Regions from separate parts of the Streptomyces sp. NPDC047525 genome, predicted to be linked through region 1. Evidence: riboswitches for the same ligand, from Rfam matches in the RefSeq annotation. Region 1 holds a riboswitch; the other holds the start of a gene.
What was found. Region 1 has a riboswitch for cobalamin ahead of ABZ833_RS04210 (MFS transporter). Riboswitches for the same ligand answer to the same signal wherever they lie in the genome.
Positions count from the first base shown of each region.

Region 2: another riboswitch for cobalamin. It lies ahead of ABZ833_RS17440 (ABC transporter substrate-binding protein); the one in region 1 lies ahead of ABZ833_RS04210 (MFS transporter).

Region 1 is NZ_JBEYTL010000001.1:883,882-890,373, forward strand. It holds gene ABZ833_RS04205 (condensation domain-containing protein) at 1-1,207, opposite strand, end outside; gene ABZ833_RS04210 (MFS transporter) at 1,217-2,461, opposite strand; cobalamin riboswitch at 2,940-3,074, opposite strand; gene ABZ833_RS04215 (amino acid adenylation domain-containing protein) at 3,760-6,405, shown strand.
Region 2 is NZ_JBEYTL010000005.1:433,437-439,928, reverse strand. It holds gene ABZ833_RS17465 (nicotinate phosphoribosyltransferase) at 1-434, opposite strand, end outside; gene clpS (ATP-dependent Clp protease adapter ClpS) at 515-829, shown strand; gene ABZ833_RS17455 (DUF2017 domain-containing protein) at 841-1,437, shown strand; gene ABZ833_RS17450 (amino acid permease) at 1,790-3,262, shown strand; gene ABZ833_RS17445 (M67 family metallopeptidase) at 3,346-3,768, shown strand; cobalamin riboswitch at 3,741-3,888, shown strand; gene ABZ833_RS17440 (ABC transporter substrate-binding protein) at 3,931-4,914, shown strand; gene ABZ833_RS17435 (iron ABC transporter permease) at 5,031-6,026, shown strand; gene ABZ833_RS17430 (ABC transporter ATP-binding protein) at 6,023-6,492, shown strand, end outside.

The DNA.
Region 1 (6,492 bases):
CCGCTGGTCTGCCTGAAGTCGGACTGACCATGCCGGGGACGGTCTGGCCAGTGTCGTCCAGTACAGCCAGCCCGAGGGCTGTCACGAAGCCAGAGAACAAGGTCGCGGACTGCGAGGCACACGTCTCGCGCAACCTTTGCACCGTGGCGGCCGGCAGCGAGCTGCGGAGTTGGGCCGCGGTCGTGGGCCACACATCCGGGTCACGCATGCCGGTAAGCCGGACCTCGGGCAGTGCTTCCAGAGGGTCAAGACGCGTCCGCCAGTGGGCAAGTCGCTGCTCCAGCGCCGCGAGTTGCTGGCTTTTCTCCTCCTCGGCCCAGCACCGGAGAGGAAGCTGCGGCAGAGCAGCCCCCGGGGGCAACTTCTGCGTGCGGGCGTTATAGAGAGCGGCCAGGTCGCTGAGGAGGATGGCGAAGGAGTGCCCGTCGCACACGAGGTGCTCTGCAGTGATCACGATGGTGGACTCGTTCTTGCCCGTGAGGAGCACGAGAACGCGGAGCTTGACCTCGGTGGGAAGATCGAAAAGGGCCTTCTGCTCGGAGTCCACCTCGTCGCCAACAGTCTCGCAGGAGGGTATGCGCCGCGCCTGGAAGAGCCGCGAGGTATCCAAACGATGGCCGTCGAGACGCTGGGCCTGGTGCCGACCGTGCTGGAGGTCGAGGTCGAACCCCGTACGCAGCGCCCCATGACGTTGGACGAGTTCCTGGCACGCGGCTTCGAGACCTACCAGGTCCAAAGGCCCCTGGATGTCGAACGACCTCGAAACGTGGTGGGGAATCCGCTCCCCCACGGAGTCCGCGTCGCGCTGGAGTCGGCGGAGTTGTCCATAGGACAGTGGAACGGCCCAGGGCCCCGCGCCGGGCTCTGCGACATCAGGCTCGACGACAAGATGTGCTGCACCAGGAGTGGCATGTGTTGAAGGCGCTGCGCTGGTGTCGGACCCTATGCCTGCCTCGATCTGCGTAGCCAGCTCGGAGAAGTCCGCAGCGTCAAAGATGTCCTGGAGCTCGATGCGATGGGCGCCCGGGACCACTTTCAGCAGGCGCAGCACCAGGCGGCCAGCACGGAGAGAGTCGCCTCCCAGAGCGAAGAAGTTATCCGATGCTGATACCGGTGACTGTCCGAGGACAGCTGCGGCTTCGGTGCAGACAGCGTCCAGGACGCTTCTCCCGTCGGGCGGGCCAGGAGCGGGCTGATGCGTGTTCATGACGTGTCCTTAGGGTTGTTCCGGCCAGTCGGCGCGGCGCAGCTTCCTGAAACTGGTCGCCATGCACAGAGGGATCACGAGAAGCAGGCACAGCATCCCGATGGCTGCGCTGTGCGTGAGGTGACCCAGCAGCAGACCCGCTGCGGAGCTTCCCAGTGGGGCTCCGACGGCGAGAACTGTGAAGCTTCCGGAGATGACCCGCCCTCGGACGGCGTCGTCCACCTGCTGGAAGACGATCACGTCAATCAGTACGTACAGGGCGGGTTTGCCGAGCGAGATCACCAGGAGCAGCAGGAATACACGCACGGGAGATGAAGGAAGAAGGAGAGCGGCGGTCACCAGCAGGGAGATCCACACCACTCCAAGAAGGAGCATTCCGGGACGGAATTTACGGTGCAGCCGGGTCACCAGGGCCGCACCAGCCAGATAACCGATCGCCTCCCCGGAGAGAGCCAGACCGATCGTACGAGCATCCACCCCCTCCTGCTGGAAGTGGTTGATGAGTATCAGGTTGAGGGCGGCGAAGATGAAGTTTTCGAGCGTCATCAGCCCCGTGACGGAACGCAGAACGGGGTCACGCCACACGATCCGCGGTCCAACAGTGGCCCCCTGGAACAGGTTGGAGAGCCGGATGGGGCCCTCTTCCTGGCCCGTCGTGGGCAGGCGAGTGAGGAAGGCGGAGCCCAACGAAGCTACATAGCAGGCGAGAACAACGACGAAGGGCTGAGCTGCTCCTGCCGTGAACAGCAGACCCGTGAGAGGCGGCCCGGTAAGCATGGCGAGATTCACACGGACTTCGTCCTGGCTCAGCGCTTGGCGCAATTGCTCAGGAGGCACGATGGAGCGCAACGCCAGACGTCGCACAGGCATGCCGATTGCGCCGGACACTCCGAGTACTGCGGCTCCCGTGAACAGGACGCCGATACTGGCGCCACCGCTCACAACGGAGACGAGGACCGCCGCGGTCGCCAGCATCCTCAGCGTCTCGGATGTGAGGAGGAGGTTGCGCCTGCTGAACCGGTCTGCCAGTGCGCCGGCCGGTATTCCGAGCAGCACTGCCGTCGCGGACTGTGTCGCAGCGAGCAGCCCGGCCTGCAGTGGCGAGTCGGTCAGCTCCAACGCGAGAAGGGGATACACCAGGAGCGACATCGACGTGCCGATGGCACCAACGGTGGCGCCCAGCCAGTAACTCTGGAATCGCCAGTTGCGGCGCAGAGGGACAACACGGGGCTTTGGTGCGGCGACGTCCGTCATAGGTGATGTCCTGGCGTCAATGGCCGGTGAATGTGCACGGCAAGGGCCCTCTCAGGGCGTGGAGTTGAGGATGATGGAGCCAGACTTGCCCGGTGAGAGGGCAGGATTGATGGCTCAAGCGCCGTACCTCCCGCTCCTGCGGTGGCAGGTATGGGTGCACGGCGATTCGCGACCGGGAGCCCGGGGCGGCGGGCACGGCTAGTCGGCGGAATCTCGCGTCAGGAAGAAAAATCCATGACGTAGTGGATCACTGGGGCTTGTCGGCAGATACCAACGTCAACTGGCGTCAAGTGACCCAGCTGCATGACCTGCTCCATGAAAGCGTTGCGCCTCGGCCGTACACGGGCGAGCACGCGGGATGGATCGTGCGAACGGCACGAGCGCCCCGTCACCGGATGGCCTGAAGCCTACGAGCCGGTGGCATCTGAACCTTGGCATTATGGATTCCTCCTTCGGGGGATGTCCACGTCCCCTAAGCGGTTGGAAGAGGGCGGCAGGTCAGTTCCTGACTGTCAGGACGTACCTGAGTCACAGTGGCGGGACCGCGCCGGAATTGCACCGGCTTCCTGGTTCCTGCCGCCCTTTATGGCGAAGCTACAAGGCTGCCCGGCATCCGCGTTGCCCGGCTGGGCGAGCTATCGGCGGAGCAGGCTGGTTAGCTTTCTGAGTGATGCTCGAGCGAACCTCGCACGGCTCAGGCGGGCTTGATTCGCCGGCCCGGCTCTCCGAGGTGAGCCTCAGATTCGCTACAAGTTCAAGGTCTATGTCGTCGCTTCCCCCGAAACGATGGCCCATTGCGTGCCGAGCGGTCTTCCAGTTGCCAGCAGGCTATGTGCCATGCAGCTGGCACCTGGGGCACGTCCAGGCGCTGTCGGAAACGTTCCACACTCCCGACCGATTGTAAAGTGCGGGTAACCACGGGGAGTTCACTGTCACCGTGGGACGCCGAGCCCGGCAAGTGCATCTGACGACGACCATTTGATGATCTGCTAGGGTCCTGCGAGCCACTGTGATCCTGCCGCGCAGACCACCTCAGCGAGAGTTGCGCGGACCACATTCCGGCGTCGGGGGCGAGCCGACGACAGCGGACGGTGCGTTGTTCATCACACCGATCTGATTCTTAGCTGCACAGTGCACGTAAACGCTTTGCGTGATGTCCCCTCGCCTGCCGTTTCTGCAGGGCTTCGGCGTGCCTGTCATGAGGCCCATCACATGCGTGACTTCCAGATCAGGTGAGTGCACCCTCCTGCGCCTGCCCATCTCCTCACTTCGGTCCGCCCTCAAAGGAGTTCCTGTCCGTGTCATCTTTCGTTGAACGTGACGCCGTTGAAGTCGTCATAGCGGCCCAGTGGAACCGCATTCTTGGATCCACCCCCGACAGTCTCGACTCCGACTTCTTCGAGTCAGGGGGCAACTCACTGGCTGCAGCGCGAATGACCAACGCGCTGAACAAAGCTTTCCGATCCGAATTCCCCGTGCAGGTTGTCTTTGATGCCCGCACCTTCCGCGGCATCAGCGATTGGATCCGACGCGGTGTACCGAAGTCCGGAAAACGTCTGGTAACGCTGAACGACCGAGGTGATGGGATACCGCTCCTGCTGCTGCCCACCGGCGGTGGCGGAGTCATCGGCTTGCAACGGTTCGGCGGGGCACCCTTCAACCGCCCGGTGTTCGGTCTCCAGGTGCGCGGACTCGACCCTCGTGACGGTGAACCGTTCGACGACCTCGAGAAGCTGCTGACGGACTTCGTGCAGGTCATCGAAGCTTCAGATCTGCCAAACACCCTGCACCTCGCCGGCTACTGCACGGGCGGAACGTTCGCCTACGAACTGGCAAGGATGCTGCGGGCTCGGGGGCGGCGAGTGGTGTCCGTCTCCTTGTTCAACACCTCCCTCTACCGAAGGCCAGTCGTCCTCCAGGAGCTGATCTCTGAACGCTTGGCCAACATCGCCGGAAACATGGGGCTGGAAGTCAGTGCCGACCAACCCGGCGCCGCGGAAGTCTTCCACGCGATGCGCACCAAGGGCGTTGACATCGTCGAGGCCGACCTCGCCTCTTTCGAAGCCCGGCTGCGTGTCTACGGGTCGCTGTGGATGGCGGTCACTGGGTACCGCCCCGAGCCCCAGGACATTCCAGTCCGCTTCTTTTCCTCGGCGGACCGCCACGACCCCCGGGACATGAGCCTGCTGACCGGAGACGACCGCGACTGGCCCGATATCGGCCTGCACGACTTCCAGATGCATGATGTCGAGGTCAACCACACCAACATGTTGCGACACGAACCCACTTTGGTGGCCATCGAACAGGCTCTCGTGGAGCTCGATGCGACCGTCGACCGCCCTTCGGCCAAGGCCGCGCGCCCAGCAGAAGGCGCCCAGCCGGTTTCCGTCCCCACGGGGCGTGAGGCCCTGATCGCTCTCGGCCGTGGCCCTGACCTTCCTCTCGCTGACCTGCGACCGGTCCATGAGCTAGCCGCCGATTTCATGGAAGCGCAGCCGGAAGAACTGGCCGTGAGCAGCAACGGCATCTCCATCACCTACGGCGAACTCGACCTGTGGGCAAGCGAGATAGCTGCCAACCTCTTGGCCGCGGGTGTCACGCCCGGGTCGCGCGTTGGTGTGCTGGCGGAGCCCTCGGCCTCGATGGTGGCAGCGGTCCTGGGCATCCTGCGGTGCGGGGGCGCATACGTCCCCGCAGACAGCGGGCATCCGGACAATCGCATCGATTCGGTCCTCAGCGACGCGGGAGTGGTGGCGTTGGTCGTCACGCCGACAACCCAGGAACGTGCAGTCGTTGCCGGTCTTCCACGAGTGTGCACGGAACGGCGCCCGATGGGAGAAGGGCGGGCCCCTGTTCACGAGAGCGGCTCCGAGGACCCGGTGGACCACGCCTATGTGATCTACACGTCAGGCAGTACGGGGGAGCCAAAGGGCGTACTGGTCGGCCACAACGAACTCGCCGCCTCGACCCTTGCACGCCGTACGGTATATCCAGGCAAGCCCGTCTACCTGCTGGTCTCCCCACTAGCCTTCGATTCCTCCGTGGCAGGCATCTGGGGCACTCTGACCGCCGGCGGTCACCTTGTCGTGGCCACAGCGGCAGAAGTGCGAGACCCCAGACTCCTCGCTGGGTTGATCGAGCGCTACGACGTTACGCATCTGCTGTGCGTGCCCTCCCTGTACGCAGTCCTCCTCGACGTCATGGAGATGATCGGAACCGAAGGTAAAAGCACGCTCAGCGCTGTAATCCTCGCCGGGGAGCCGATGCCTGAACAGTTGATGGAACGCCATTTCCTGTTCCACGGCGACATCGTGCAGTTGTACAACGAGTACGGTCCGACGGAGACGACAGTTTGGGCGAGCTACGCTCGCTTCGACACGCCAGCACCCGTCACGATTGGCCGCCCAATCCCGGGAACACGGCTCTACGTCCTTGATGAAGAGCAGAATCCCGTGTCTGTGGGCACAACGGGCGAGCTCTACGTCGGAGGCAAAGGCGTGTCCCGCGGCTACCACGGCCGTCCCGAAGCCACCGCGCTGGCCTTTAGTTCCGATCCCTTCGCCTGCACCGGCGAGCTGATGTACCGCACGGGTGATCTTGTTCAGTGGACAGCCGAGGGCACTCTCAAGTTCGTCGGTCGCCGCGACCACCAGGTCAAGATCCGTGGGCACCGTATTGAACTCGGCGCCGTTGAAACGCACTTGGCAGCACTCCCCCAGGTACGCGAGGCCGTAGTCACCCCCAATGCTGCCAGCACCGGGTTGATCGCCTTCGTCTCCGCACCGAAGCCCGTGCAGCCCGACCCTGCCGAACTCCGCAGTCTGCTCGCCGAACTGCTCCCCCCGCCGATGGTGCCCGAACGCATCGAGATACTCGCTGAATTCCCCCGCACCATCAACGGCAAGGTAGATCGCGCAGCCCTTACTGGCCGGGAGAAGCAATAGTCACGCGGCCTAGGGCCGGAGGTCTGGCGTACAGGCGCAACCCGGCCGGAACGGAGCAGCACCCCCGTATACATGACGGCGCAATCG
Region 2 (6,492 bases), on a different contig from region 1:
GCCGAGTCGTGGTTGAGGATGGAGAGGATCACCGTCTCCAGGAGCACACACTCCGCGAAGGAGCCCTCGACGCGCAGGATCGGCGATCCGGGGAAGTAGACCTCGCCCTCCGGATAGCCCCAGACGTCACCGCTGAAGCGGTACGAGGAGAGCCACTCCAAGGTCGCCTCGTCGACGACACGGCGCTCGCGCAGGAATCCGATGACGTCGGCGTCGAAGCGGAAGTTCTCGACGGCGTCCAGGACCCGGCCGGTTCCGGCCACCACTCCATAGCGGCGCCCCTCGGGCAGTCTGCGCGTGAAGACCTCGAAGACGGAGCGCCGATCGGCGGTGCCGGCCTTCAGCGCGGCCTGCAGCATCGTGAGCTCGTAGTGATCCGTGAAGAGCGCTGTCGACGGAACATCCACCGGCAGCCCAAGGTCCGCTGTGTTCATACGAAGGATGCTACCCCGCATCTCGTCACTCTGACGATTTCGTGAGCCCATTTGTGCGAGGGCCCCCTGCGGGTGGCAGCATGGGACAAGTGAGTACGGCTCCCGCAGAGATCACCCGCCCGGAATCGGACGAAGAGACGTTCGCCGTCCCGGAGCCCGACGTCCCCTGGATCACGCTCGTCCACAACGACCCGGTCAATTTGATGAGTTACGTGACCTATGTGTTCCAGTCCTACTTCGGGTACTCGAAGGAGAAGGCCACGAAGCTGATGATGGACGTGCATCACAAGGGCCGGGCCGTCGTCTCCACCGGCTCCCGCGAGGAGATGGAGCGCGACGTACAGGCCATGCACGGATACGGGCTGTGGGCCACCCTCCAGCAGGACCGGAAGTAGCGACGCATCTGATGCCAGGACAATTCGAAGCCATTCCCGGGGGCGGCGCCGCCGTCGCGCTCGACGAGGTCGAGATCTCGATCATCCGCTCCCTCGCCGTGCAGCTCCTGGAGCTGATCGGGCCGGGCCCGGCCGAGGACGCATCCGACGACCCCCTCGCGGAGCTGTTCGCGGAGGGGCCGAGCGAGCCGCCCACCGACCCGGTTCTCAAGCGGCTGCTTCCTGACGCGTACGGCGGCCCCGGCAGCGAGAAGGCCGACGAGGACGAACTGCGCGCGTACTCATCGGAGTTCAGGCGCTTCACCGAGAACGACCTGCGGGCCAAGAAACGTGACGACGCCCTGGTGGTGATCCGCTGCCTCGACGCCCTGACGTCGAAGGGCGAGGGCGGCGCCGTGCTGAAGCTGTCGGCCGACGAGTCGCGGCACTGGCTCGGCGCGCTCAACGACCTGCGCCTGGCGATCGGCGCGCGCCTCGAGGTGACCGACGAGGACGACACGGACGTGCTCTTCCAGCTGCCGGACTCGGACCCCCGCAAGCCGATGGTGATGGCCTACCTCTGGCTGGGCGGTCTGCAGGAGACGCTGGTCGGCACGCTCATCGGTTAGAAGTCACACCCGGGCCGCGCAAAGTCGTTGTATGTAGCAGCGGTTACCTTCCGTTCGCTCATCGGACGCTCAAATCCGGATAACGATCGTGTTACTCGGCTGCCCGTCTTTGATGCGGCGAGGGAATTTTGTCCGGTTCTTCTCGTGGCATGGGCCACACGCGGCTCGGCCGATCACTGTTGCGGCCGTGATAAATCTTCACGACCACTCGGTGACGCCACCCATGTCACCGGTGGCGCTCGGGCCGGCAGACCGCCGGTAGCACTCCATCCATATCCGGGGGGATCAGGACCTGATCCGTGGCCATTACGCAGACTGCGGGCACGGATCTAGCGTGGAGAAAGGCGTCACCATGACCTCAGTGCAGGTCGAAGAGCACCACGACGGCAATGAGGCCGACGGAGCGGGCGGTTCGTCCGGTTCGTCAGGCGAGGGTTATCAGCGCGGGCTCGGTGCCCGGCAGATCCAGATGATCGCGATCGGCGGTGCCATCGGCACCGGCCTGTTCCTCGGTGCGGGCAAGGCCATTCACAAGGCCGGCCCGAGCCTCATCCTGGCGTACGCCATCGCCGGCCTCGTCATCTTCTTCATCATGCGGGCCCTGGGCGAGCTGCTCATGTACCGCGCCGTGTCGGGCTCCTTCTCGGAGTACGCACGTGAATTCATCGGCCCGTTCTTCGGGTACGTGACCGGCTGGACGTACTGGCTCTTCTGGGTCGTCACCGGCATCACGGAAGTCACGGCGGCGGCCCAGTACATGCAGTACTGGACGCACGACTCCATTCCACAATGGGCCTACGCGCTGATCTTCACGGTCATCCTGTACGGCGCCAACCTGATCTCCGTGAAGCTCTTCGGCGAGCTCGAGTTCTGGTTCTCGATGGTCAAGGTCACCGCGATCATCGGCATGATCCTGATCTGCCTCGGCATCCTCACCATCGGCTTCTCCGACGCCGGTGACACCGCTTCCGTGACCCACCTGTGGGACCAGGGCGGCTTCTTCCCGAACGGCATCGGCTCCACGCTGATGACGCTGCAGATCGTGATGTTCGCCTTCCTGGCCGTCGAGCTCGTCGGCGTCACCGCGGGCGAGTCCAAGGACCCGAAGACCGTCCTGCCCAAGGCCATCAACACCGTGCCGTGGCGCATCGCCGTCTTCTACGTCGGCGCGCTCATCATGATCCTCTCGGTCGTGCCGTGGACGGAGTTCGTGCCGGGCGTCTCGCCGTTCGTCGCCGCCTTCGACAAGATGGGCCTCGGCGTCGGCGCCGCGATCGTCAACTTCGTCGTCCTGACGGCCGCGCTCTCCTCCTGCAACTCCGGCATGTACTCCACCGGCCGCATGCTGCGCGACCTGGCGCTCAACGGCCAGGGCCCAAAGTTCTTCACCAAGCTCACGAGGAACGGCCTGCCGCTGGTCGGCACCACCTTCTCCGCAGCACTGATGCTGGTCGGCGTGTGGATCAACTACCAGTGGCCGGGCGAGGCGTTCAACTACGTCGTCTCCTTCGCGACCATCTCCGGCATGTGGGCCTGGATCATGATCCTGGTCTGCCAGATCAAGTACCGCCGCAAGGCCGACCGCGGCGAGCTGCCGCAGTCCACCTTCCGGGCGCCGGGAGCCCCGTACACGAGCTGGTTCGCCCTCGCCTTCATCGCGATGGTCATCGTGATGATGGGCGTCGACAAGGACGCGCGGATCTCGCTCTACGCGGCTCCTGTCTGGGCCCTGATCCTCGGCGTCGGCTACCTGGTCATGCAGAAGCGCGGCAACGCGCAGCCGTCGGGCGGCGGCGAGGCCGAGCCGCAGGACGCGGTGAAGTAGTGCCGTAACGCCTGATCCCAGCATGTGGGCCGGTCCGTACCACTCTTCGGTACGGGTCGGCCCTTCTGCTTATCCTGGCTGCCATGCTGACCCTCACCCAGGCCCTCCACGACCAGATCGTCGCGCACGCGCGCCAGGACCACCCCGACGAGGCCTGCGGTGTGGTCGCGGGCCCGGAGGGCACCGGCCGCCCGGAGCGCTTCATCCCGATGCTGAACGCGGCCCGCTCGCCCACGTTCTACGAGTTCGACTCGGGCGACCTCCTCAAGCTCTACCGCGAGATGGACGACCGCGACGAGGAGCCGGTGATCGTCTACCACTCGCACACGGCGACCGAGGCGTACCCCTCGCGCACGGACATCACGTACGCGAACGAGCCGGGCGCCCACTACGTCCTGGTCTCCACGGCCGACACCGACGGCGCGGGCGAGTTCCAGTTCCGCTCCTTCCGGATCGTCGACGGCGAGGTCACCGAGGAAGAGGTCGAGATCGTCCAGGCATACTGAGCTTCACCTTGAGGCGGCAGGACCCAGGAAGCCGGTGCGAATCCGGCACGGTCCCGCCACTGTGACCCCACCCTCCGCGGGTGGGGCAGTCAGGAACTGACCTGCCGCCTTCTTCTCCCACGACGCAGGGGACGCGGAATCCCCTGGAGGAGGCGCTCAGCCATGCCCCGCCCCATTCGCGCACACATACGCGTGCTCATCGCCGCGGCCCTGCTGGCCCCGCTGGCAGCGTGTTCGTCCACCTCTTCCTCCTCCGGCGGCTCGGAGGCGAAGCCGGGGTCCAAGACACAGGGCTTCCCGTACACGGTCACGAACTGCGGCGTGAAGACGACGTACGAAGCACCCCCGAAGCGCGCCGTGACGATGAACCAGCACGCGACGGAAGTGATGCTGGAGCTCGGCCTGAAGGACCACCTCGCGGGGACGGCGTACCTGGACGACAAGGTCCTGCCGAAGTACGCGAAGGCGTACGCGGACACCCCCGTCCTCGCCAAGGAGTACCCCTCCTACGAGAAGCTCCTTGCCGCCAACCCCGACTACGTCTACGGCGGCTACGCGAGCGCCTTCCTGGCGGGCGAGGGCCGCAGCCGCGGGGCCCTGGCGAAGTCCGGCATCGAGAGCCGCCTCAACGTCGAGGGCTGCGCGAAGCGGGCGGTCTCGATGGACGACGTCTACAAGGAGGTCCGCGAGGTCGGCAGCACGTTCGGTGTGCGGCCGCGGGCGGACAAGTGGGTGGCCGCGGCGAAGGGCGAACTGTCCGCCACCGCGAAGAAGCTGAAGTCCAGGAAGCCCCTCCCGGTCTTCGTCTACGACAGCGGCGACAAGACCGCGTTCACGGCGGGCGGCCGTGGCATCGGCAACGACATCATCGAGCGGGCGGGCGGCCGCAACGTCTTCGCCGACCTGGACAAGTCCTTCGGCGACGCGTCCTGGGAGTCGGTGGTCGACCGCAAGCCCGAGGTGATCGTGATCCTCGACTACGGCGGCACGACGGTCGCCCAGAAGAAGAAGCGCCTCCTCGACGACCCGGTCCTCGCGGACGTCCCCGCCATCAAGCACAAGCGCTTCGCGGTGCTTCCGCTGTCGGACGCGGTGGTGGGGGTGCGGGCACCGGCGGCGGTGAGCAAGCTGGCGGACCAGCTGTGAAGGGGCAGGGGGTTCAGCCCGTCCGGCGTTTGAGGACGAACTCGGCGGAGCCGGTGATCGACGGCCACCGGTCGAGGGGCAGGGGAAGACTCCGTTACGGCACCGTCGTCGCCGGGCTGCTGGTGGCCCTCGCGGCGGCGGTCGTTGCGGGCCTGGCCCTGGGGTCGGTCCGCATCCCCACGGCTGACGTCCTGGAGATCCTGACGGGAGGGGCACAGCCTTCCCCGTTCCGCACGATCGTCCTTGACGTCCGCCTGCCCCGGGTCCTGCTCGGCGCAGCCGTAGGCGCGGGGCTCGCCGTCATCGGCACCGTCCTCCAGGCCCTGGTGAGGAACCCGCTGGCCGACCCGTTCCTCCTCGGCGTCTCCTCCGGAGCGTCCGCGGGAGCCGTCGCCGTCATCGTCCTCGGCAGCGCCTTCGGCATCGGCGCGGGCGTGTCCGTCACCGTCACCATCCCGGCCGCGGCCTTCGTCGGCGCGCTGCTCTCCCTGCTCGTCGTCTACACCCTGGCCAGGTCCGGCGGGGGAGGGTTCGCCACCGGCCGCCTGATCCTGGCCGGAGTGGCCGTCTCGTACATCCTCTCCGCCCTGACCAGCCTGATCCTGATCATGGCCGACAGCGCGGACCACCTGAAGGAAGTCCTGTACTGGACGCTCGGCGGCCTCGGCAGCGCCCGCTGGGACATGCTCGCCCTGCCGGGCGCCGCCCTGATCGCGGGCACGGCGCTGCTCGTCGTCCTGGCCCGCCCCCTCGACCTGCTCCTGGTCGGCGAGGAGGGCGCCACCGTCCTCGGTCTGGACACGGCCCGCTTCCGCGCCGCCGTCTTCGTCCTCGCCTCGCTCCTGACCGGCGTACTCGTCGCGTACAGCGGAGCCATCGGCTTCGTCGGCCTGATGGTGCCGCACGCGGCCCGGATGCTGGTCGGCGCCGCGCACCGGGCGCTCCTGCCAGTGGTGGCCCTGATGGGCGCGGTGTTCCTGGTGACCGCCGACCTCGCCGCGCGCACGGTGGCTGCGCCGCAGGACATCCCGGTCGGCGTCCTGACGGCGCTGACGGGCGGCCCGTTCTTCCTGTGGATGCTGCGAAGGAACCGTACGGAGGCCACCGCATGAGCGACCCGGCCCTCCTGCGCACCGAATCCCTCTCCTACCGCACAGGTGAGAAGACCCTCGTCGACGACGTCACCCTGCACGCCGACCGAGGCGAGACCGTCGGCCTCGTCGGCCCCAACGGCAGCGGCAAGACCACCCTCCTGCGCTGCGTCTACGGCACTCTCGCGCCCACCGGCGGCCGCGTGCTCCTGGACGGCGACGACCTCGCGGCCCGCTCGGCCAAGGACCGCGCACGGCGCATCGCCACCGTCCCGCAGGACGGGCACACCGGCTTCGAGCTCACCGTCCGGCAGATCGTCGCCATGGGCCGCTCCCCGCACAAGCGCTTCTGGGAGGCGGACACCGCGCGGGACGCCGTCCTGGTCGACGGGGCCCTCGAGCGGGTCGGCGCGGCGGACCTCGCCCACCGCACCTTCGCCGGGCTCTCCGGCGGCGAGCGCCAGCGCGCGCTCGTGGCGAGGGCGCT